4 regions of the Peribacillus sp. FW305-BF15 genome follow, and region 4 is predicted to be linked to each of the others. Evidence: riboswitches for the same ligand, from Rfam matches in the RefSeq annotation. Region 4 holds a riboswitch; each other region holds the start of a gene.

Region 1 (6,263 bases), on a different contig from region 4:
GGGGTTAGTTAAATATGTTTGGTCTCTCTGATATCATTAAATTTCTATTTTCCTTTTTTTTGATCATGCCGATCGTTACGCTGATACATTTGAGCGGGCATATTTTCTTTGTTACGCTCTTTGGGGGATCAGAAAAGAAAATCTTGATCGGTTGTGGCAATAAACTTTTCGCCTTTCGGAACATAGAGGTGAGGAAATATTATTTTTGGAATGGGACTTGCGAGTTCAAGGGATTGAAACATGATAATCGATTGACGAATACGCTGATATATTTAGGGGGGGCTATCTTTAATTTAGTCAGCATGCTGATCATATATAGCTTAGTGTATCAGAATATCCTGGACAGCTCGGTGATCTGGTATCAATTCATCTATTTTTCTTTCTACGTTATGTTTTTCTCCCTGTTTCCGATGTATTTCTCGGACGGATCGCCTAGTGATGGGAAGGCTGCGGAATTGGCCTTGAGGAACAAGCTGAAAGATAGGGTGACGGATGATATATTCGTGAAGAAAATGGAGGATGATGATAGCTGCAAGTAAAAAGGGAACGTCCAGATGGCCGTTCTTTTTTTTGTTTGCTTTCAGTTTTAGGATTCATCATAAGGCTAAAATCTAGCCTTATGATAAATGTTTATATAACGGTCTAGGATTTTATGGACTGTGCTATTTTCCTGCTTGACGATGAACTTGAAAGGACCAGAACAATGACCATGGCAATGGCAACCCCTGTTGCACCGATCCAGGTTATGGAAGCAAGGGATACTTGTTCTACAGCAACACCGCCAATTCCAGCACCGGCGGCCATGGCCAATTGCATCATCGACTGATTCAGACCGAGCATGACTCCTGATGATTCAGGCTCAAGGGTCGCTAAATGATATTGCTGTGTCGGCCCTGATGACCATGCTGCGAACGACCATAATGTAAGGATTATCAAAACGGCCATCAATGAATTCGTAACGATGGATAACATGATGATCATCACAATATGAAGCGCCATTCCGCCAACTAGTGTAAATGATACACCCCATCGATCCGTACTATATCCGCCAAACTTTGATCCGATCAGGCTTGCGATACCGAATATAAGCAAGGCCGTGCTAAGTATAGAGTCACTTATCCCTGATACTGATAGCAGGTAAGGGGATAGATAGGTATAAGCTATCGAGTATCCGCCAAGCCAGAAGAAGGTTATCGATAATCCAAGGGCAACTTTCCTTTTTTTAAGAAGGGCCAGTTGCTGGAGAAGCGGTACTGGTTTATCCCCTTTGGTGGGAGTAATGGTAAAGAATAAAACGATCATGGCAATCAGGCCGAATAGGGCGATTCCGCCAAAGACGGATTTCCACCCGAATGCATCTGCCATGATTCTTCCGAGAGGTACGCCAATGATAAGGGAAGCTGTAAACCCCATGACAACTGTCGCAATAGAACTGGCTTGTTTATCTGGCGGAGCAAGCTTAGCGGCAATATTCAGAGCGGTGACTACAACCAATCCTGCACCAAGTGCCATGATTATGCGTGCAAATAGAAAAGGGCCAAAGCCTGGTAATAGAAAGGCAAGCAGATTGGCCACTACGAATAGTCCAAGGGAATACAACATTAATCTTCGTCTGTCTAAACTTGCTGTCAAAGCCATGAGAATGGGTGTACCGATTGCGTAGACAAGGGAGAAAATTGTAATGAGCTGTCCTGCGGCAGCAAGGGTCACTCCAAGAGAATCCGCAATCTTATCCAAAATTCCGGATATGATGAATTCGGATGTTCCTACTAAAAAACTGATGATCGCTAACATGTAAATTTTCCATGTATTAAGCAAAATAGATTCACTCCTCATTAATGATTATTAATTTTATATAAAGACATATCGCAATATGTTAATATGTATAAATAAAAAAATAAACATATCGCGAAATATCGAAATGTTAGAGAGAAAAATGAACCCAACCCTCTAAGGTACGGATCAGGCTCATTTTCATACTTCTTCTTTCAAGAAATCAGTAATTTTTGAGATTGCCTCTTCATCTCGTTTGTAATACGTAAACTTTCCTATCCGCTCCGTTTTAATCAATCCTGCTCTAAGAAGCATCGAGAGGTATTGAGAGGCCGTGGACTGGGTCATGTTTAATTTTTCCGTAATCTGACTTACGCAAACGCCGGTTTCCTTCATGTCTATTCCCTCATGAGGGGTGAAGTGGAGTTCAGGCGCCTTGAGCCATTGCAAGATTTGCAACCTGGATTCATTGGATAATGCTTTAAATATCTCGATTGTTTTCATACATTTCATTATATCGAGAATTATCGATATGTCAAATGGTTTTATCATTCATCGTTATTCATAAATAGTAAAACTTGATACCGTTATCTAAAGAGTCATTAAAGGAATGGAAGTGTATTATTGCAAGAACCTAATCGGCTCCCATATCAGTGCGGGCCGATTAGGTTGTTCAAATCCTGTAAATCAGAATTAAAGTCTCCGCTAAATAATCATTCCCATACTTCTTTCGCTATATCAACGACGAATTTCAGTTTTTCCCATTGCTGTGCTTCGGTTAGCTTGTTGCCGTGATGTGTGGAGGCGAAGCCGCATTGAGGGCTTAAGCATAATTGTTCGAGCGGAACGAAGTGCGATGCTTCTTTAATGCGTGCCTTAACAGCTTCCTTGTCCTCGATTTCTCCATTTTTTGAAGTGACGACACCCAGTACGACCCGTGCACCGCCATTTGGAATGTAATCCAATGGTTTGAAATCCCCTGAGCGTTGATCATCATATTCCAAGAAGAATCCATCCACTTTTTCTTTTGCCAATAAAGTTGGGGCGATACGGGCATAGCTTCCTTCAAACGCCCATGTCGACTGGTAGTTTCCGCGACATAGATGGGTAGTGACGATAAGGTCTTCTGGTTTGCCTTCCAATGCTCCATTAATGACCCGAAGTGCAAGATCAATTAATTGTTCCCTCGTATATTTTCCATCTTTGAACTGGAAATCCGGGGCTGAAAGTCTGGCAATATATACATCATCCAATTGAAGATAACGCACACCTGCTTCATAAAAGGCTTTCAAAGCATGCTGATAGGCGTTGATGATATCATTTGCATAGTCTTCAATATCAGGGTAGACGTCTTCATTATGAATGCCTGCAGCAAATAATTGATTCGGACTGGGGATGGTTTGCTTGGCAACGGCGCGTCCGTTCACGATTTTGTTCAATTCAATGAAATCACGAATGAAGGGATGTTCAGGGTTGAATGAAACCTTCCCGGTATTGCGAACATTATATCTCTCTGTTTCGACACCATCGAATGTGAGGCCTTTTTCAGTCACATATCCCTCGATGCCATTTAAATGCTCGAGGAAGTCGAAGTGCCACCATGTTCGTCTGAACTCACCGTCCGTAACAGCCTCCAATCCAACTTCAATTTGTTTATCGACGATCCGATTGATTTCTTCGGTTTCAATTTCACGAAGCCGCTCTGCTGAAAGGGTACCTTCCTTAAAGTCCTTCCTGGCAATATGTAAACGTTCCGGTCTTAATAAACTTCCGACGTGGTCCGCCCTGAATGGTGCTTTCGTTAATGTGATTGACATGTTGATTCCTTCTTTCCTTTTAAAAATAAAAAACCTCTTCTTAAAAAAAAGAAGAGGTGTTGGCAACAAAGCTATATACTCTTCTTATCTTCAAGTTTTTACACTTCTGGAATTAGCACAGTACAAGATCGGTCTGTTGCTGAGGCATCAAAGGGCCAGTCCCTCCACCTCTCTGGATAAGAGTTGTCTATTAAATTAACTATGACTATACAGGTAGTTTTTACGAAGGTCAAGGGGTGGAGCTGGAATATTTCGAATATACCGTTTATTAATCCGGGCTGAAATGTTAACGGCATCAGGGAGTCCGGCATATGCTTTGAGTGGGGAGGGAATGCAAGGATGAGTCCATTCAAAAACGGCATACCGATTACGGTAACTGATGCCATGATAGAGAGAATCATAAAAATGAAATCATCTGATCAGGATATTAAAGTCGAAATTAAGCCAAAGCATATTGTGCTTTCCGGAACGATGGAAGTGAAAAAAATGATGTTTAAGAAAAACGTGGCTTTCCGAATTACATTAAAACCGGTTCATGTGGAAAAAAGAACGATTTCATTTGAATTAGTCGAAATGGAACCAATTGACAGGGATTTCATCAACCAAAGGATATTTAACAGACCGCCATTTTTTGAATATGAAAAAAGAACGATCAAAATGAATGTTAATGCTTGGAGCATCGTGAGAAAAATTCCAATTGGCACAATTAAATCGTATGAACTCGTCGAAGGTGCATTGAAAATGAAACTCTCTTTATGATTCAAGGGGATATTTTACATATATCCTTTGCCGCAATCTATAAAGGGTGTGAAAGGTATGATAGTGTTAAGGTTACATGGTTCATGAAAAAATGTGTTTGATAAATCAAGTTCTTTAAAATATACTAAATGACTTGAAGTTTTGAGTTTTTCTGGTAATGAGGAGGATAATGATGGATCAGAAGATTTTGCCTGCTTCAGCAAGCATGAAGGATTTTGAAAGATTTCTAGAAAGTTCCTATGAAATAGGTGTGTTTCTTGATTTGCATATCTCACAATTGAAAAATGTAAGTATGATGGCAAAGCAGCATAATAAGAAAATGATTTATCATGTCGATTTGATCCATGGCATAAGAAGTGATGAGTACGCGACAGAATTCATTTGTCAGGAATATAACCCCTATGGGCTGATTTCGACTAAATCAAGCGTTATATTGAAGGCGAAGCAAAAGGGGGTCATTGCCATCCAGCGAATCTTTTTAATAGACTCACATGCGCTTGAGAAAAGTTATAAGCTGGTGCAGAAAACCAAGCCAGATTATATCGAAGTATTGCCGGGCGCCATGCCATGGATGATAAAAGAAGTGAAGGAACGATTGCAGACACCGATTTTTGCAGGCGGCCTCATACGTACTTCGGAGGAAGTCCTGAATGCCCTTGATGCCGGCGCCTCGTCAATCACCACTTCAAAAACTGAATTATGGGATATCGTCTAATAGGGAAAAAATGAAAAAAATTACAGAATAATAGATTAATTTTTCACAAAATATTGACAGCGTTTTCATAACCTAGTATATTTTACAGTACAAGTTAATATATGTGACGGAGACTAGGAGATTCACAACAGATCTATTCATAATTTTTTTATGAAGATGGTTCTGCTGTGGATCTCCTTTTATTTGTTGGCAAGGTTTAAAAAATTATCAGGGGAGGGGTTTTATCATGACTCCATTTTGGGGAGAAGTGTTAGGCACGATGATTTTAGTTTTATTCGGAGCAGGTATTGGGGCAGGTTCATCCTTAAAGGGTTCCTATGCAAAAGATGCCGGCTGGATCGTTATCACGATTGCGTGGGGATTGGCGGTTACCATGGGTGTTTTTGCAGTGGGTTCCATAAGCGGGGCGCATTTAAACCCGGCGGTCACAGTAGGGTTTGCCATTATTGGAGAATTTCCATGGAGTGATGTGCCCGGTTACATCGTTGCCCAGATGATTGGCGCGATACTCGGCGCAACTCTAGTATTCCTGCACTATTTGCCACACTGGAAAGCTACGGATGATCCAGGGGCGAAGCTTGGTGTATTCGCGACTTCACCTGCAATCCCGCACACATTTTCAAATCTATTAAGTGAGATGATTGGAACTTTCATCCTTATTCTTGGTCTATTATTTATAGGGGCCAATAATTTTACAGAGGGCCTAAACCCATTCGCAGTCGGGTTATTGATTGTCGTGATCGGGATGTCACTTGGGGGAACAACAGGATACGCCATTAACCCGGCCCGCGACCTGGGGCCGCGCATCGCTCACTTTTTGCTGCCGATACCTGGTAAAGGAAATTCCAACTGGGGCTATTCATGGATTCCGGTCGTTGGACCGATTGTAGGGGGTTCACTTGGTGCCGTTTGTTATAAAGCATTCTTTATGGGGGAAATAACGGCAGGATTTTGGTCTGTTATGGGTGCAAGCCTGGTACTATTGATAGTAGCCTATGCTTTTGGTAAAAAACAGTCACATGAATTGGATAGCAGAAATATCGCTAGTTAATTAAAAGGAGGGGCATACACAATGGAAAAATACATTTTATCATTAGATCAAGGAACAACAAGTTCGAGGGCGATTTTATTTAATGAAAAGGGGGAAATCGTCCATTCCTCCCAAAAGGAATTCACGCAGCATTTCCCTAAACCAGGCT
Region 2 (6,263 bases), on a different contig from region 4:
AGGGCAATTCCCTGGATAATGAACATGGTAGCCAATGTCATCAGCATGTCGGGAATTCTCAATTTAACGATCATGAATGAATTCAAAGCCCCTACGAAAAGTGAGGCACCGACCGCAGCTAATATGGCGATGAATGTATCCTGGGAAAACCAGACAAACATCGAGATGACGATGGCATTGGCCAATGATGCGACGGAGCCGACGGAAAGGTCGAAGCCATCCACGGTCAGTGATATCGTAATGCCGATCGCAATGATGGTCACGATTGAAATGGAACGCAGGATGTTTATCAGGTTAGACGTTTGGATGAAAGATGGATTGGATACGGCGAAAATTCCAATCAGAATGATAATCGTCAATATTGTGCCGTATTTATAGAAAAAGTCGAATAGTTCCACCTTTTTCTTCGCTTTCGCTGTCTGTGTAACAGGAATGGGTATGCTCATCCTATTTACCTCCTGTTGAATAGAATAGTAGTTCTTCTTCATTCGTTTTGCTTGTTTCTAATTCGATGACAGTGCTCCCGTCATATAACACATAGGTCCGGTTGGTAATGCCAATGATTTCGGTAAGCTCGGAGGATGCATAAATGATCGCTTTTCCATTCCTTGCAAGCTTTGCAATCAATTCGAATATATCCTTCTTGGCTCCGACATCGACCCCTTTCGTTGGTTCATCGAATATGTATACATCCGCATCTGCCATAAGCCATTTTCCAATCGCAACTTTTTGCTGGTTACCACCGGATAGGTTTTCGACCTTCACTTCCCCTGAAGGTGTTTTAATGCCGAGACTTGCGATCATTTCCTTCGCCTTTTCCTTTTCCGCCTTACGATCGACGACACTGAATATTTTGCAGAATTTGCCGAGACTGGCTGCAGTCAAGTTTGCCGAGACTGATTCCTGTACAAGGACCCCTTCTTTCCTGCGTTCCTCAGGTACAAGTGCCAGCCCGCTTTTTACTGCTTCATGCGGTGATTTCAGAGAAAGCTTTCGACCATTCAGTATGACTTCACCCGCTGTGATGGACGTATGACCGAAAAGGGTTTTACACAGCTCCGTTTTCCCAGCCCCGACCAGCCCAGCCAAGCCGATTATCTCTCCTGCTTTAATATTCAGACTGACATTCTTAACTTTCTCGGCATCTGACAATCCGTTCACTTCCAGAATTACGTCTCCAATCGAAGCATTCACTTCAGGAAACTGTTCATCCATGGTTTTCCCGAGCATGTTCTCTACCACTTCGGTACGGGTTATGTCCTCGATTTTTCGACAAGTGACACGCTCCCCATTCCTCATGATCGTAATTTCCTCACAGATTTCAAAAATCTCAGGCAGACGATGTGAAATGAAAATGATTGCCACGCCTTTTTGCTTTAACTCATTTACAATTCGAAAAAGTTCTGTCGTCTCCGTATGACTTAACGGAGCAGTTGGCTCGTCGAGAATCAGGAATTTGCATTCTGTCGAAACGGCTCTTGCTATCAGGACCATCTGTTTTTCAGCCAAGGTCAGGTCTCTAACCAACTTTTTCGAAGGGACATGAATTTTCATATCTTCAAGAATAGAAGTGGCTTTGTTGTGCAGTTCTTTCCAATGTACCCTTTGTTTTTTTCCCATGTTTTGGACCATATCATTCAACATTACATTTTCCCCAACTGTTAAATAAGGGATGAGGGCGGTATCCACTTCCTGATGAACTATTTGAATGCCCTGTTCCTGAGCAGCTTTTGGCGAGCGGATATCCCGCTTCATCCCATCAATAAAAATGTCACCTGAATAATGAACATGGGCTCCCGATAAAACTTTCATTAACGTCGATTTCCCTGCTCCGTTTGCACCGACCAATGCGTGGGCTGTTCCTGATTGTACGGAAAAATCAACATCACTTAGCGCCTTCACCCCCGGAAATTCAATCGAAATCATCTTCATTTCTAGTTGCTTGCCCATGTCCATTCCCCCTTATAGAACAGACACTCCCTTCGCTGGAAAGAGAGTGTCTCTTTTTATTTTTTATAATGATCTTTCAAAACCTTCATCCAATCTTCTTCAAATTCCGTCGATACACCCCAGCCATCGACAATATCAGACAGGTTTGCCATGTTTACCGCTTCTTTTGAAGCTTGGATTTGCTTTTGCGAAATGAGTGATGCCTCCAAATCATATGTTTGCGGTGTTTCTTCACCCGCTAATTTTTTAGCCAATATCCTCATATTCACTGCACCGATCAACTTGGGATCGACTGCTGCCGTGTAGGACCAAGAGCTATCAGCCGATTGGATTTCCTGGAGATCTGCATTCGAAACATCAATTCCATATATCTTCACTTCATCGCGGCCCGCTTCTTTAATCGCCCGGGCTGCACCGATGGCAAAGGCATCCCATGTTGCGAAAATGGCATCCAATTTGCCTTTAGGGTATTTATTCAGCATTGCGGCTACAGCATTTTGTGTCTGAACCGAAGTATCAGCGGATGCCACTCCGAATCTTTCGACTTCTTTAATCCCTGGATTTTCTTTTAGTTTTTCCTGATAGACTGCATTTCTTCTTACCATTGGAGGAAAACCATCCACCCAAAGATATGCAATTGCCGCTTCACCTTTCTGTTCTTTTATCAGTTTATCGAAAGCCAATGTTGCCAGCGCTTCATCATCTTGTGAAGTTAATGTCACGCCCTCTATTTTAGATAGATCGCTTATTGAATCGAATGTGACAACGCTTTTACCTGCATCAACCAACTTCTGAACGTCATTTACAGTTGCGGCATCATCACCATGTGAAATGATATAGCCGTCGTAATCTTCCTCCAAAGCCTGTGCTATCGCATCATGGAATTTAGCCGTATCACCATTGGCTGTGTACGTATCGACCTGAAACCCCAGTGCTTCTCCTTCTTCTTTCGCCCCCGCCAGGTATTGGGCAGTATGATCATCACCGCCAATTTTACGGATCACTTTGATTTTGGCTCCATCGCCATCAGCAAATCTCTCCGGGACATTTTCAAATGATACTTTTTCTTCTTTCTTCGATTCTGTGGAACTCTGCCCTGCAGAGCAACCCGTTAAAAGCAAAGCCGAAGCGATGGCAGAAATGAATATCCCTTTAATAGACCTTCTCATCTTGTTCCCCTCCATGTTTTCTAATTAGTCTTATCAGTTAAGTCGGTGTAAATCCCAAAATAAAAACCTCTCTAATATAGAGAGGTTTAATCGGCTGTTTTGCAGACTTGTCCCTCTCTTATCTGTCAAAACATTTCTGTTTTGCAGGATTTAGCACCAATTCCTAATGGAACGGTTGCTGGGCATCTTAGGGCCAGTCCCTCCGCCACTCTTGATAAGAGATATATTGTGTTACGTTTTCGTAATTATCACTTTATAGGGATATAGTCGTAAAGTCAATAGATTTTTGAATATTTGAAATGTTTCCTGTTATTTTTATTTTCTTTGGAGCTGGGCTAGACGCTTTTTCTCGATTTTTTCAAGCCTCTCCAACTGCCTTAATTTCACTTCGAACAACGTGATCGGATCACGGTAAACCTCAGGATTTTCTTTCATATGCTCCAATGCAGCCTGGTAGTCTTTTATTTCAGTCTGAGTCTGCTCTATCGTTTTTTGAAGTAAGGCAAATGAACTGCGATAGAAAAGTGAGATGTCCCGATCCAATGATTTTTCAAACAATCCAAATTGGGTTAGGAAACGTTCCGTGATCATTTCAGCAACATCCAGGTAATCTTCACTTTCCAGGTATTTCTTGTAACGATTGTACATATTGGCCTTATTTTGCGGTATCGCCCCAAATAGCTTACCTGCTCCTTTAAGCAGCAATTGTGATGGAGTCCTGCGCAAAAGGATATTGACGTTTTCGATGCGGATACTGCTTGTCATCCGGTCGGCATCACGGCGCCAGTCATCCAATACCCTGAAGTCACCTGCCAGTGTAATCCGTTCTTCTTTGTATAATTCATTGAATCCGGCACTCATCTCATCCATGAACTGCTGGCTTTGTGAGAACTCCATTTGGGAACTGGCAATCCAGTCTTGAAGAGAACGGTAATATTGAGGCATGATCTTGTCAGAAATGAAGTTTTGAATCCGCTCATTCATTTCCTGGTTTAACTGTACATGGACCTGACTGAAATCACTGCTTTCCGTTAACGATTTAGAGCAATCCCTCAGTAATTCAGGAATTTTTGAATATAGCTGACTTTTCACTTCGTCCTTAAGCGAACGATACGACCTTATGATATTTTCACTTTTTTCTTTTTCCAGATCAGCCAGTTGATTGACCGCTCCATTCAGTTTGACTTCCATCTGCTCATTCCAAGAGATGGAATGCTCGCATTTCCGCTCATTGGCTGTCCGTTTTTCTAATAGATAAGATAAAGTTTTACGAATGAATGCCAGGATTTTTTCAGATCTTCTTTCCTTCCAATTATCATCTTGATAATTCGATTGAAGGAAGGCTGAAAGGTCCTTCAATTGCTGCCTGCTGTCATAATGTTTGGAGAAAGCGAACACTTTCGCATTCGGGAAATATGCATTCACTTTATCCCATGTTTCGTCTTCCATCCGGACTGCGACCTGATCACTGTATATCGTATCCATTTTATTTAATAGGAAATGGATCGGCAGTTTAGGTGCCATCATTTGAATTTCCAATAACAGATCCCTTTCGCTGCCGGTGAAAGGAGCCCGGGCGTCAAGAACGAACATCAGGCCATCACTGCCATGTAAATAGCCTTGGAAATCGGATTCCACGCTTTGTTCCCCATTGAACCCCGGTGTATCCAATAATCGCAAATGATTATTTCTTAGGTAGTCACTGATGATTGTCACATCGACTATAGTCCCGCGCTGACGGCGTGTTTCATCCAAATCAGTTAGCTCCTCGACAACTTTGCTATCTGTATCGGTAATTTCAAGGATTTCCAAATCATCCCCGTCTTTGACACTGACTAGGGAAGAATGGTCCTCAGCAGCAATGCTCTCTCCAACGATTGACTGAATAAAGGATGTCTTGCCATTTCCTGTACTTCCTGCAAGAAGGAGATTGAAATTGCTGGTATCTTTAAGCCCCTCCACCATCCATTTAAGCTTATTTCCAACCCTTAAATCATTATCTTCAGCCCACTGGATAATGGAATTGAACAGTTTCTCTCCCGCTTCCAGTCCGCCTCCCAATTTAGGCGATTTCGAAAGCAGGCTCTCCGCATCCTGAATGACCAGCGCATTAATCGTATCCGGGAAGATTTCATTCCAGGACAACGTGGATGCCGCCGCAAACAGCGAAAGCTCCCCGTCTGCGATTTTGAGCCAGTTTTCCAGCAACCTTGGCACGACAGGACTTAATTCTTTGATTAGATGCGTTCCTTCTAACAAACCTGCATATGCATCCCTGTAATAGACGGAAAGCTCATCCCATACATCCGCATGGTTCAATTCGATGTTATCTATCAAATTATTAATCACTCTTAACCATTCGAAATAAGCATCCGTATATTTATAATTTTTCCAAAGGGCAACCGTCATTTTCTCGAAACGTTCCTGGTCGAGTGTGTATAGCGAACCAAGGACAGTTGAGAAATAATCCGGCTCCATCGATTGGGCAACACCCTGCTGGATATACGTTTTCAGCACATCGAACCAGCCCATTGACTCTGTACGGATACTTTCATTCGCCGCTAATACCACCGCACTGTTCCAATCCTTTTGTTCTTCAAAAAAGGCGCGTGCAATTTCAGTGACATTCGGGTAGTCTGGTTGAAACTCGACTGCTTCTTTCACGACTTTGGAAGCCAAATCATTTCTTGATTCCACTATGTACAGGGAAAACAGCTGCAAAAGAACTTCTGTTTTCAAGACAGCTTCATCCGTATCGACGGATTTATAGATATCCTCTGCGGTTGAATACATTTCCAATTCAAAATACGCATCAGCGATGTTTTTCTTCGCCCATGAACCAAGTTCCCCTTCTATGTTTTCCCATTTAAAAATGGCTGCTTCATAGTCATGGTGCTGAAAATATACCTCTCCTTGAGCAAATCTAATTGCGGTTAAATCGGATCTTTCCTTTTTTTGTTCCACGAGGAACATTTCACCCAAAGCTTGAATGGGATGCTTCCTTGTATCCTCAAGCATCGTTTCATAATATTTTTTTCCGATCAGACGTTCGTCCATCTTTATTCCCCCGATATATTTCATATTTTCAATTAAAGGATCATCACTGATTCTATAAGACTCATAGCAGACCTAATATTCAATTTA
Region 3 (6,263 bases), on a different contig from region 4:
CAAAACTTTCTTCGAAGATAAAAAACCAATTTTCGGTACATGTGCTGGGATGGTATTGGCGGCAAATGAATTGACTGGCGATGAGGTGGCCTATCTCGGACTAATGGACATTTCCGTGAAAAGGAACGGATTTGGACGTCAACGGGAAAGTTTCGAGGCTGACCTATCCATCAAAGGAATGGAAGCCCCATATAAGGCAGTATTCATCCGGGCGCCATTTGCTGATGAAGTTGGAGAAGGTGTAGAAGTATTGGCTGTTTATGAAGAGAATGTAGTGGCTGCGAGACAAGACCATGTCCTCGTAAGTGCATTTCATCCAGAATTGACAGGTGATGATCGCTTCCTTCAACTTTTCATTGAAATGGTGAAGACATCCGTAAGTAAGGCCGAATTGAAAACCTGCTAAACAAATGAAGCTGTCCTATTAATAGGACAGCTTTACTTTTGAAAGCTCAAAACTCAATAAAAATACATTTTGCTTGAATTTACTATTCTTTACTTTTATAATAAAAAGTAAGTGTTTACTTACTTTTTTGGAAGGGGAATGTATATGACAGCAAGAGTTGCAGTTATCACAGGGGGAGCAAGCAGTTTATGCCGAGCCACATGCCTGAAATTTGCAGCAAAAGGGGACAAGGTTTGTTGCGGATTTTAATGAAGAAATGGGTCGGGAAACCGTTGATCAGATAACAGCTAATGGTGGAGTGGCGATTTATGTTAAAACGGATGTTTCTAAGTAGGAAGATGTTGAATCGTTAATCAATAAAGCAGTGGAAACATACGGAAGGCTCGATATCATGTTTAATAATGCCGGCATTGGTGCGGGCGGTATGATCCTAGACCAAGATATGGAAGGTTACTACAAAACGATTGGGGTGAACCAGTACGGAGTGGCCATTGGAATCATGGCAGCAGGACGGAAAATGAAGGAACTGGGTAACAAGGGAGTCATTATAAATACCGCTTCCGTGTTTGGCTACTTAGCTTCCCATGGGACTTTTGCCTATCAGGCGACTAAAGGCGCTGTAAGAATGATGACACAGACAGCAGCTTTGGAATTGGGTGCCCATGGCATACGCGTTGTGGGCATTGCTCCGGGCGGGGTCGACACTCCTATCATACAAGGTTATCCGCTTCCTCTAACGATAATAGATAGACGGCATTTGCAATGGCTTCTGGCTTAATCAATTCACCGCGCATTTGACTTGCATTCAATTTATCGATGATTCCCATGTCTTTATGCGATCAATGGAAGTGTAGTCATGGTCGATGATGGCTATGCATCTTTTAAGTGATTTTCATAAATAGAAAACATCGTCCCGACCAGTTGATGTTTTCTATTTATGATATATGGGAATATTGAATTCTAATAGATCAAAGGTAATATTGACCGATTGATACCAGCGATATATCATGGGAAATAGATGGGTGAAACCGGTCTTATCTTTATAAAAGAAGGTTGATATTTTTGAAAAAAGGGCAGCAAACCAAAGAACGAATCATAAATGTAGCCCGGACTCTTTTTGCCACTAAAGGTTTTGACATGACAAGAACGAATGAAATTGCCTCTGCATGCAATGTTTCCGAAGCTACTATTTACAAATACTTTGACAGCAAAAAAGATTTGCTTTTGGCTACAATTACCCCTAATGAAAAAGAGGAATCTGAAGATGGGACTAGCCATCTATCCACGGATGATCTAGTGGAGAATCATGTTACTACCATGATAAAAAAAATTCTTGAAAATAAAGAACAGTTTTCGATATTATTTAGGGAAACACAATTCGATCAAGATATTTCAAAGCAATATGTAGATCAGATTTTCAAGCCAAATGCCAGGCATATTGAAATACAGAAGAGAATAGATAGCGGAGAGATACAATATATCTCTGATATTATTTTATTTAATGTAGGGATCATTTCTTTCACATTGGCTTTATCTACACATTATGAGATCCATCAACAAAAAAAGGAGCCATATTTTACTTCTGAACGAATTAAGAGCATTGCTCATCTTTTGGTATATGGTATTCATGGGAAACAAAATCATACATAATGAAACGGTCATATTTAAGGGCATGAGAATCAAGCCGTAAATATGACCGTTTCTTTTTTCATTAAGAGTAGAAGTCCAGAGTGTAAGATTTGACTTATATTTTTCAGACAATTACGATAAATGTATACTTCACGAAATGCTTTAAGAAAATTATATCTGGAAATCTTGTAACATTGGAGGGTATCAAATGAGCGATATCGTAATTTTATCAGGAAGTCCGGCTATTCCATCAAGAACGGACATTTCACTAAAACATATTCAATCATTAGTCGAAAATGCAGGATTTACTACAGCTTATTTCTCGATTACGGATTTCTCAGCAGATGATTTATTCCAAGGGAAATATAATAGCGAGGATATCTCAAAGCTTTCAGAGCGAATTCAAGCAGCCAGAGGAGTCATTATAGGTTCACCGGTTTATAAGGCTTCTTATACAGGTGTATTGAAAGCATTGATTGATTTGCTGCCAGAAGGTGCTTTTAAGGGTAAGCCGGTGTTGCCAATCATGATTGGTGGAAGTAACAGGCATCTATTGGCGATTGACTATGCGCTTAAACCATTAATTTCAATATTAAAAGGCGAGCCGCTGCAGGGGATTTATTTTGTTGATAAGGAAATAGATAAACAGAATCCAGAAAATCCGATCAATGATTTGCATTTAATTGATCGCGTCCAGAGTCAGGTTCAAGAATTTGTAGAAGCGATACAGTTAAGAAATTAATGACTTCAATAAATTAATTCCTTCTATAAAAAGACTGGAACCTTAGAAATTTTTTTAGAATAACACGCGTCAATAATAGGCCTATTAATGAAAATAGACTCATTTTTTTGGAGATTTTATCTAAAAAGACGAGTCTATTTTCGTATTTATATGAACATAAAATCATAAATTGAATAGTGTGTATAAAAATAACAGTTCATCCATAATATTAAACCAAGTTATTTTATAAGAAAACTCCATTGACAAGGATTAAATATATGTTAATATTTAAAATAATAAAACTTATCCAGAGCGACGGAGGGAATTGGCCCTTTGAAGTCCGGCAACCTGCATGATGGATGCAAGGTGCTAACTCCAACAAAATGTTGATCATTTTGGAAGATAAGGTAAAGATATTTACCTTGCGATCTTTCCATCATGGAAAGATTTTTGTTTTTTGTGAAAATTTTAGGCAGACCATAACAATGTAAGGTTGTATGGAATTATATAAATCTAAAAAATTTAAAATAAAATATTCGCGGGTTTTCTTAAAGGAGGAACTGGTTTGAATAAAGAGAATCAGCTTGAAGAAATTTTTGAACGACTTCAAGAAATGCTTAATTCAATGAAATATGGATCCATTACACTTATTGTCCAGGATGGTAAAATCATTCAAATGGAGAGAAATGAAAAACTAAGAATTAAATAAGGTATCTGCTGACTAGAAAAACTAGAGGCGGGTTTAACTGATATAAAGAGAGTATTGGTTAGATTCGTCTCTTTTTCCTAGATTCAAATAACCCGGGGAAGATTACAACGGGAATTGATCAACAGTTACTCTAACCTGATACAGCAAGTTTTTAGAGGGGGCTACAAAGTTGGCTGCATTAATAAACTATGAAAATTTCAATACAGGGGACTTCCCTGTATTTCCTCAAGACACTGAGACAAAAGGTGCTTTGGAAGTACTGCAATGGGCGAATGACCATTATGGAGACAAACTGATTTATGCTTGCAGTTTTGGTATTGAAGGCATCGTGCTTACGGATTTATTGGCGAAGGTCAATCCTTCGGCAAAAATAGTTTTCCTAGATACAGATGTTCATTTTGAGGAAACTTACCAATTGATCGAGGAAGTGAAGAAGCGATATCCGAAGCTTTTGATCGAAATGAAGAAACCTGACTTGACGCTTGAGGAACAAGCGGCGGAATATGGCGATGAATTATGGCTTAGTGATTCCAATAAGTGCTGTAACATCCGTAAAATCGTTCCGCTTACAGATGTGCTTTCATCGGCAACAGCCTGGCTTTCGGGACTGCGGAGGGAGCAATCCGAAACAAGGGCTAAGACCGAGTATATCAATAAGGATAATAAGTTCAAATCAGTTAAAATATGCCCGCTCATACATTGGACATGGAAAGATGTTTGGCGCTATGCCCACAAAAATGGTCTTCCATATAATGTCCTGCATGATAATGGATATCCGAGCATTGGATGTAAAACGTGTACTGCACCTGCCTTCAATGCTGATGATTTACGCTCAGGCCGTTGGCAAGGGGCTCAAAAAACGGAATGCGGATTGCATTTGTCTTAAATAAATAGAAATTATAGGCATAAATAAATAGAAACCATAGGGGGAAATTAGCATGACAATCAGTTTACCGCACGGAGGAACATTAATCGATCTTTGGGAACCAAAATATGATATTAGTAAAATAACGAAGTCAATCGAAATCGATGAAATTGCTTTAAGCGATCTTGAATTGATAGGGACTGGTGCCTACAGCCCGATTAAAGGATTCTTTACAAAAAGTGACTATGAGACAGTGGTAAAGGATATGAGGCTAAGCAGCGGACATGTATGGAGCATCCCGATTACGCTGCCTTTGACCGAAGAAACTGCAGGAAGCCTTACTATAGGTGAAGAAGTAACATTAACCCATGATGGTGAAACATACGGGGTTCTCTCCGTTTCTGATATTTACACTCCAGATAAGCAATTGGAAGCGACATTGGTATATCAAACAGCTGATGAGAAGCATCCTGGAGTAAAAAACTTATATAACCGCGGGGATGTATATGTCGGCGGGGAAATAAAGTTGATCAAGAGAATAGAGCGTCCGCTATTTCAAGCTCATTATTTGGACCCAGTCGAGACAAGGAAGGCTTTCGCTGAAAAAGGATGGGAAACGGTTGTCGGTTTCCAAACGAGGAACCCTGTTCACCGTGCACATGAATATATTCAAAAGACAGCATTGGAGATCGTCGACGGTTTATTCTTAAATCCTCTCGTCGGTGCCACTAAATCAGATGACATTCCGGCAGATGTAAGAATGGAAAGCTATAAAGTTCTGCTTGACAAATATTATCCTAAGGATCGCGTCTCCCTTGCAGTTTTCCCTGCTGCCATGCGTTATGCAGGACCTAGAGAAGCCATTTTCCATGCGATGGTCCGTAAAAATTATGGTTGCACCCATTTTATCGTCGGACGTGATCATGCGGGTGTGGGCGATTATTATGGCACATACGATGCCCAAAAAATCTTCGGGAACTTTAACGCAGATGAGTTAGGAATCACGCTATTATTCTTTGAACATAGTTTTTACTGTAAAGCATGTGGCAATATGGCTTCCGCTAAAACTTGTCCGCATGGCAAGGAAGACCATGTCATCCTGTCTGGAACGAAGGTAAGGGAAATGTTGCGTAATGGAGAAATTCCTCCAGCTACCTTTAGCCGTAAGGAAGTCATCGAGGTGTTGATAGAAGGTCTAAAAAAAAATGAAGTTTATAACTGATTGGACATAAATGGAAGGGTCACATGAAGAGGGGGAATATCAAATGAGTAAAAGTACGAATGTCACATGGCATGAGACGTCATTGACCAAGGAGCACCGACGGAAGCAGAACGGGCATGAAAGCACGGTTCTATGGTTTACAGGACTATCGGGTTCCGGAAAATCAACGATTGCAAACGCGGTCGCTAAAGAATTATACAATCGGAATATTCGAAGTTATGTTTTGGATGGTGATAATATCCGTCATGGCTTAAATAAAGATTTAGGTTTTTCTGAAGAAGATAGAACCGAGAATATTAGGCGGATCGGTGAGGTTTCCAAGTTATTCGTGGATAGTGGGCAGTTCGTATTGACCGCTTTCATATCACCTTTCAGGGCAGATCGGCAGATTGTACGTGATTTACTCGAAGAAGGGGAGTTTATTGAAGTATACATAAAGTGTCCGATTGAAGAGTGCGAAGTGCGTGATCCAAAAGGGCTTTATGACAAGGCCCGTAAAGGCATCATTAAAGATTTTACCGGAATCGACTCTCCATACGAAGAACCTGAACAACCGGAAATCATTTTAGAATCCGACCAATACAGCATTGAAGAGTGCGTTGAACAGGTAATCGGTTATTTAACAGCAAAGAAAGCGATTTAATCAAGGAGGAAATGTAATGGTTTACGAGAAATTTTGGTCGGAAAATCCACTAATCGCTAAAAATAAAA
Region 4 (6,263 bases):
ACCTCATGATGATTGTCCGGGTTGTATATAAATAGCTTATCTCCTTCGCTTTGAGCAGGGAAAAATTGATAAACTGCATTCAAACCATAATCCGGTTCCGTCTTTAGGAATTCGATCAATTCGTCTACGAGATCATTGAGCTGCACTGCTTTTTCATTCCCTTGCTTAAGCAATTCGGTAACTTTGCCTTTTAACCCCAAATGATGACCAATCAGCATTTGCCTATTTATATATGGCTGGACGACATCCAATGGATAGTTTTTCAGGACGTGTCGTTTGATGTCACGCGGTGTTTGAACAGGAACATCGCTTAAAGGAGCCGCTGTGGACTGCTTACGAACAGGTTTTTCCAACGTGGCAGCAATGGCGGCATTCGCTTTCGATCTTTCTCGTTTCTCGACCAACTCTTCCAAGTACACCATTTTTTTGTCGGCGTCATGTAAAATATTCGTTACCGCCAAACCATCCATCGCATCTTTGGAATATAAAACCGGCCCTTCATATTCAGGTGAAATTTTAAAATCGGTGAATTTACGGGATAATGCTGCCCCTCCAACTAAAATTGGGGTATCTATTCCCGCTTGCCTTAAATCCTGCGCGGTTAAAACCATTTGCTGTGCAGATTTGACAAGTAGCCCAGATAGGCCAATGATGGTTGGCTCATGTTTTCGAACCTCTTCAATGATTTGTTGCGGTGCGACCTTTATTCCCAAATCAATGACTTCATAGCCGTTATTGGAAAGGATGATATCCACTAGGTTTTTCCCGATATCATGCACATCTCCCTTGACGGTCGCCAACAGGATTTTCCCTTTCTTAGCACTATCTTCAGCGTTTTCCATAAGTGGTTCAAGGTGAGCTACAGCCGCCTTCATCGCTTCAGCACTTTGAAGCACCTCTGCGACAATAAGTTGGTTGTCATTGAACAGCCGCCCCACTTCACTCATCCCATCCATCAATGGTCCATTGATGATTTCCAATGGGGTATCACCGCGCTCTATCGCTTCATTTAAATCATCAATCAATCCTTCTTTCGTTCCTTCGATAATATAGTTACCAAGACGTTCGTCCAATGGCAGGATCACACCATCATCCTTCTTCTCCGCTTTTTTTCCACGATAAAATTCGGTAAAAATCGCTAAAGTTTCAGTTGATGTTTCAAACAGGAGTGCCTCCGCCAATTTCACTTCCTCTTCCGGTATCAAGGCGAAACGTTCAAGTTTTTCTGTATTCACGATAGCATAATCGAGACCCGCTTTTGTACAATGGTAAAGGAAAACGGCATTTAATATTTCCCTTCCCCTCGCCGGCAGACCGAAAGAAACGTTGGAAATCCCAAGTATCGTTAGACATTCCGGAAACTTTTCTTTAATCGCCTTTATTCCATTCACCGTCTCCAATGCAGATCCAATATATTGTTCATCCCCGGTGCCTACAGGAAATACCAGCGGATCAAAAATGATGTCATTTTTGTTTAGACCGTACTTATTGACGAGCAAATCCACAGACCGCGTAGCCACTTCCAATTTTCGTTCAGCATCGACGGCCATCCCAATTTCATCAATGGTTCCTACGACAACGGCAGCACCATATTGATGGACTAAGGGTACTATTTTTTCAAAGCGCTCTTCACCATCTTCAAGGTTTATGGAATTTATGATCGATTTTCCTTGTGAATGTTTTAATGCTTGTTCAAGTACGACTTCATCCGTAGTGTCGATGACCAATGGGACTTTCACTTTTTTGACGACCTCTTCTACAAATTCCTTCATGTCGCCAAGCTCATCCCCATCAGGATCGGCAAGACAGATATCAATGACATGGGCGCCTTTCTTTACCTGGTTACGTGCAATTTCGGCAGCTGGCTCGTAATGCTTTCCACGTATCAGCTCCTTGAATTTTCGGGAACCGATAACATTCGTTCTCTCCCCTACGAATAAAGGACGCATTGAATCATCATAAATTAGCGGCTCTATCCCTGATACGGCATGACCATGGGCAGCTTCCATAATTGTACGGGGCTTCATGCCTTCGAGTACCCTGGAAAGTTCTTTAATATGTTCTGGTGTCGTGCCACAACATCCGCCAATGATATTGACCCATCCCTTTTCGGCAAATTGCTTCATTTTCTCTGCCAGGGATGTAGGTGATTCATGATAGTGGCCTTCTTCATCAGGGAGCCCGGCATTCGGATAACAGCTGATGGCGCTATTTGATATATCTGCAAGTGTCCTGATATGGTCTATCATGAATTCCGGCCCTGTTGCACAATTAAGGCCGACAGCTACGGGCTTCATATGTTCAACCGATAAATAAAAAGCTTCTATGGACTGGCCGGCAAGTGTCGTGCCCATCGGTTCGATTGTTCCTGATATGATGACAGGCACATCTTTTCCCGTTTTAGCGAATGCTGCTTTGATTCCAGAAAAGGCAGCCTTGACATTAAGCATATCCTGACAGGTTTCCACCAACAGCAAGTCTACCCCGCCATCCAAGAGACCCAGTGCCTGCTCTTCATAAGAATCTGTTAAAACATCAAAAGTCGTTCCGCCCGTTACAGATAGCGTTTTTGTAGTGGGGCCCATCGAGCCAGCTACATATCTTGGCCATTCATCATTGGAATACTTTTCACAAGCTTTAACGGCAAGCTCAGCTGAAATTTTATTTAGCTTGTAGGCAATCGTACTTATTTGGTATTCCTCAAGGACGATGCTGGTCGCTCCAAAGGTATTTGTTTCTATGATATCTGCGCCCGCTGCTAAATATTTTTCATGAATCGATTGGATGATTTCCGGTTGCGTCAGTGATAAATATTCATTGCAGCCCTCGAATTGTTCCCCGCCAAAATCGTCTGCTGTCAAATTCTCCGCTTGAAGCATCGTTCCCATCGCCCCATCAAGTAGGAGAATCTTAGAATTTAACTGATCTTGAATCGCTTTTTTATTCATGTACTGCCACCTCTGATGTCTGTTTACTATCGACTTTTCTAATATATTTCGTTAGTTCCGCCGTCATTTCATAGCGAAGGAATGGAGTGATTAAATATATGCCCTTGAATTTTTCCCTAGCCGCGTCCACCAGTTCCCGCGCGATATTCACCCCTTCAATCCTTGACTTTACAGGGTCATCCCCCGCTAGAGCCATGGCCCTTCTAACATTATCAGGCAATTTGATGCCCGGGATCTCATTATGGATGAATTCGGCGTTCCGGGTGCTTGTTAAGGGCATGATACCGATGAAAATCGGGGTTTCCAGATGTTTTGTCGCTTCATATACTTCTTCGATTTGCTCTACGGAATAAATTGGCTGTGTCAAAAAGGATTGAGCACCGCAGGCAATCTTCTTTTCCATTCTCAGTACGGCTTTATCCAGATATTTCACATTGGGATTAAAAGCTGCCGCAATTTTAAAATTTGCCCGTTGACCCAAACTTTGACCGGAATAGGAAAGACCTTCATTAAATTGTTTGACCATACTTATCAGGTCAAAGGAAGATAAATCGTAAACCGAAGTGGCACCCGGGAAGTCCCCAATTTTTGAAGGGTCTCCGGTGATGATCAATATTTCGTTCAGCCCTACCGTCTGCAGACCCATTAAATGTGACTGCAGGCCAATCAAATTTCGATCACGGCATGTTATATGCACCATCGGATTTATATTCAATTGGTTCTTCAGTAAATTAGCCAGTGCATCATTCGATATCCTTGGTGAGGCAAGTGAATTATCCGCTAATGTAATGGAATCGACCCCTGCTTTTTTCAAAACCTCAGCACCAGTCATGAAACTCTCTATCCCTAGCTTTTTCGGTGGATCAAGCTCAACGAGAATCGTCCGTTCCGTTTTGGCCTTTTCGTAAAGGGGAAGTTCCAATTCCCTATCGTTCACCTCAATTACTTCTATTTCACGGGATTTCGTAAATTTCTCTTTCACGGGAGCCAAACTTCCAATTGCATGCTTTACAGCTTGAATATGCAGTGGAGTCGTTCCACAGCACCCTCCTATGATCGCGGCGCCTTGCTCACGAAGTTCCAGGGCACTAGAACCGAAATATTCCGGGACAGCTTTATAAACGAGCCTCCCATCGACATAATCCGGCAGGCTGGCGTTAGGGTAAATGGCAATCGATGCTTGCTTTGGCAAACTCACTTCTTCCAAGGCCCGAATCATATGATGTGGTCCAAGGCGGCAATTCACACCAACCACATCGGCACCCAATTGCTCGAGTTTTTGAAAGGCTTCATTTAAATGGATTCCATTTTGAAGATTACCCAGTTCATGCATCGAGACATTTGCGATAATCGGCAGTCCGGTTTCATTTTTAACGATTTGCAGGACGGTTTCCAGTTCTTCCAGGTCATAAAATGTTTCCAGAAGAATCCCATCAGGATTTTCCATCAACAGACTGTATAGCTGTTCACGAAAAGCCCGTTTTATCTCTTCCATGCTTAAATCCGATTTCCTGATACTCCGCTGTGCCCCTATGGTGCCGAAGACGTATGCCTTTCCTTTTGCCGCTTTTTTAGCAAGAATGACTCCCTGGCGATTGATTCTGCTCACTTCATCTTCAAGTCCATACCGCTTCAATTTATTGAAATTGGCTCCGTATGTATTCGATTGAAGGATATCTGCACCAGCTTCCAGATAGGCTCGATGGATGGACTCTATTTGATCTGGGTTCGTGCAGTTTAATTCCTCATAACATTGATCAATGCCATTAGAGTAAAGCAAGGTCCCCATTGCCCCTTCCCCAACCAGCATTCTTTCTTTTAATTCTTTACGAAAATTCATCATTACACCCTCTCTCAAAAACAATCCTGTTTTTGTCGTATTCTATGAGTATGAGAGAAAAGGAAAAAAAACCTTCTCAAAGAAGAAGGTTTTTGAAACATTCTCCTCATCTATCAAGCTCTGCTTGCTGGATTTAGCACCTTTGCGTAAGCTGGTTGCTGAGGTTTCTTCGGGCCAGTCCCTCCACCTCTCTCGATAAGATCCATTTATATAATTTTCATAAGATTTCAAAATTTGATTATATTTAATTTACATTAATAGTCTGTCAATTTCAATACCTGATCGACATTTTTTTCACTTTTGCAAAAATCATTCAATCTTTTGCTGCTTGAACCCTCTTCAAGATCCTTTGTTTCCAGTCTTCCGCTAACGAGTCTAGTGTTAGTAAAGCCTTAGCACCTTCAAGCCCATCCCGTTTATGAAGGATGACCTCTGCTGCGTAATGGACAGAAATTTTTTCTTGTAGACGATCTATCAGCACAATCTCGTTTTGTTTATTTATCGTTCCTTCTTGAAGTACTCTTGCAAAATAACCAGTGAAACTCGTTTTCAGCACGAGTTCCAAAAACTTAGGTTCTTGATTGAAGAGGGAAATGGTCGAACAAGGTATCCTCCCTTGGTTAATTTGAACAATCACATCGCCTATTTGATAAATATCGCCGATATATGTTGTTTCTTCCTTCATCCCCCCTATAGTTAAATTTTCACCGAATGCAGGGATATCCAGCTCTTTAGAGAATTTTTCATTCCATAATGAATAATGCTCAAATGGGTAAAAGCACAAAGCCCGATCAGGACCTCCATGGAACTTTACATTACCGACACCATCACCGATTATGCCAGCTTTAGTCACTTTCAAATTATCCTGTGCTTGTTTATCCATGGCTGAAAAGATATCGATATTCGAAAAAATTTCTTGTTTCGGCTTCCCCGCATGTAGTGATTTGATTTTCCCATTTTCCATTTTGCATCTTCCATTCATATTAAATTTATATCGTTCTATATGTATAAATTATACTAAAAATCCATTTTATTCAGTACCTTTTTATATGTATATGAAATGAAAAAGCCATATGCGGCGGAAATGGGCGAAATATCATTGATTTCCAGAAAAATTCATAGGTTAGTTTCAGTAATTTAGTTGCTATTTCAGAATTAAATATGGTAGAATATGAACACAATATATAGTCGAAAACTACAACCGTTCGCCTATATGTTGATTTTCACGATTGAATTCCTCATTGTCGCTCTTTAGGGAGCGAATTTTTTTTGCTTTCGTCAATATCCACTAATTTCCTGTAATTCCATTCAGTTTCTTGCATCGTGATCGACTCACCTGTTTGTACATTCCTTCCCTCTTTATCAAGACCTTTTCATCTTATTAGAAGCCTGATTCCTTGCAAAAACAAGCAGAAAGCCGAGCGACATCATCCGTCTTCCGCTCAGCTTCCTGTTTACGCTTGTTTCTTTTTTTT

The links. Region 4 has a riboswitch for S-adenosylmethionine ahead of AC3WLU_RS20770 (bifunctional homocysteine S-methyltransferase/methylenetetrahydrofolate reductase). Riboswitches for the same ligand answer to the same signal wherever they lie in the genome.
Region 1: linked by a shared signal. The riboswitch ahead of AC3WLU_RS06345 (5-methyltetrahydropteroyltriglutamate--homocysteine S-methyltransferase) and the one ahead of AC3WLU_RS20770 (bifunctional homocysteine S-methyltransferase/methylenetetrahydrofolate reductase) in region 4 are both predicted to bind S-adenosylmethionine.
Region 2: linked by a shared signal. The riboswitch ahead of AC3WLU_RS18970 (sugar ABC transporter substrate-binding protein) and the one ahead of AC3WLU_RS20770 (bifunctional homocysteine S-methyltransferase/methylenetetrahydrofolate reductase) in region 4 are both predicted to bind S-adenosylmethionine.
Region 3: linked by a shared signal. The riboswitch ahead of AC3WLU_RS24405 (YezD family protein) and the one ahead of AC3WLU_RS20770 (bifunctional homocysteine S-methyltransferase/methylenetetrahydrofolate reductase) in region 4 are both predicted to bind S-adenosylmethionine.

What each region holds. Positions count from the first base shown of each region.
Region 1 is NZ_JBYSYV010000005.1:17,595-23,857, reverse strand. Features, by position in the region: gene AC3WLU_RS06360 (hypothetical protein) at 15-539, shown strand; gene AC3WLU_RS06355 (MFS transporter) at 643-1,818, opposite strand; gene AC3WLU_RS06350 (ArsR/SmtB family transcription factor) at 1,975-2,277, opposite strand; gene AC3WLU_RS06345 (5-methyltetrahydropteroyltriglutamate--homocysteine S-methyltransferase) at 2,487-3,590, opposite strand; SAM riboswitch class I at 3,672-3,773, opposite strand; gene AC3WLU_RS06340 (hypothetical protein) at 3,930-4,349, shown strand; gene AC3WLU_RS06335 (glycerol-3-phosphate responsive antiterminator) at 4,522-5,064, shown strand; gene AC3WLU_RS06330 (MIP/aquaporin family protein) at 5,291-6,115, shown strand; gene glpK (glycerol kinase GlpK) at 6,137-6,263, shown strand, end outside.
Region 2 is NZ_JBYSYV010000019.1:5,289-11,551, forward strand. Features, by position in the region: gene AC3WLU_RS18960 (ABC transporter permease) at 1-446, opposite strand, end outside; gene AC3WLU_RS18965 (sugar ABC transporter ATP-binding protein) at 448-1,950, opposite strand; gene AC3WLU_RS18970 (sugar ABC transporter substrate-binding protein) at 2,007-3,119, opposite strand; SAM riboswitch class I at 3,235-3,340, opposite strand; gene AC3WLU_RS18975 (GTPase domain-containing protein) at 3,435-6,176, opposite strand.
Region 3 is NZ_JBYSYV010000033.1:18,842-25,104, reverse strand. Features, by position in the region: gene pdxT (pyridoxal 5'-phosphate synthase glutaminase subunit PdxT) at 1-406, shown strand, start outside; partial or broken gene AC3WLU_RS24420 (SDR family NAD(P)-dependent oxidoreductase) at 551-1,184, shown strand; gene AC3WLU_RS24415 (TetR/AcrR family transcriptional regulator) at 1,469-2,056, shown strand; gene ssuE (NADPH-dependent FMN reductase) at 2,244-2,777, shown strand; SAM riboswitch class I at 3,057-3,165, shown strand; gene AC3WLU_RS24405 (YezD family protein) at 3,322-3,465, shown strand; gene AC3WLU_RS24400 (phosphoadenylyl-sulfate reductase) at 3,635-4,351, shown strand; gene sat (sulfate adenylyltransferase) at 4,404-5,552, shown strand; gene cysC (adenylyl-sulfate kinase) at 5,596-6,195, shown strand; gene AC3WLU_RS24385 (nitrite/sulfite reductase) at 6,212-6,263, shown strand, end outside.
Region 4 is NZ_JBYSYV010000023.1:7,978-14,240, reverse strand. Features, by position in the region: gene metH (methionine synthase) at 1-2,948, opposite strand, end outside; gene AC3WLU_RS20770 (bifunctional homocysteine S-methyltransferase/methylenetetrahydrofolate reductase) at 2,941-4,788, opposite strand; SAM riboswitch class I at 4,892-4,990, opposite strand; gene AC3WLU_RS20765 (MOSC domain-containing protein) at 5,102-5,752, opposite strand; gene ku (non-homologous end joining protein Ku) at 6,243-6,263, opposite strand, start outside.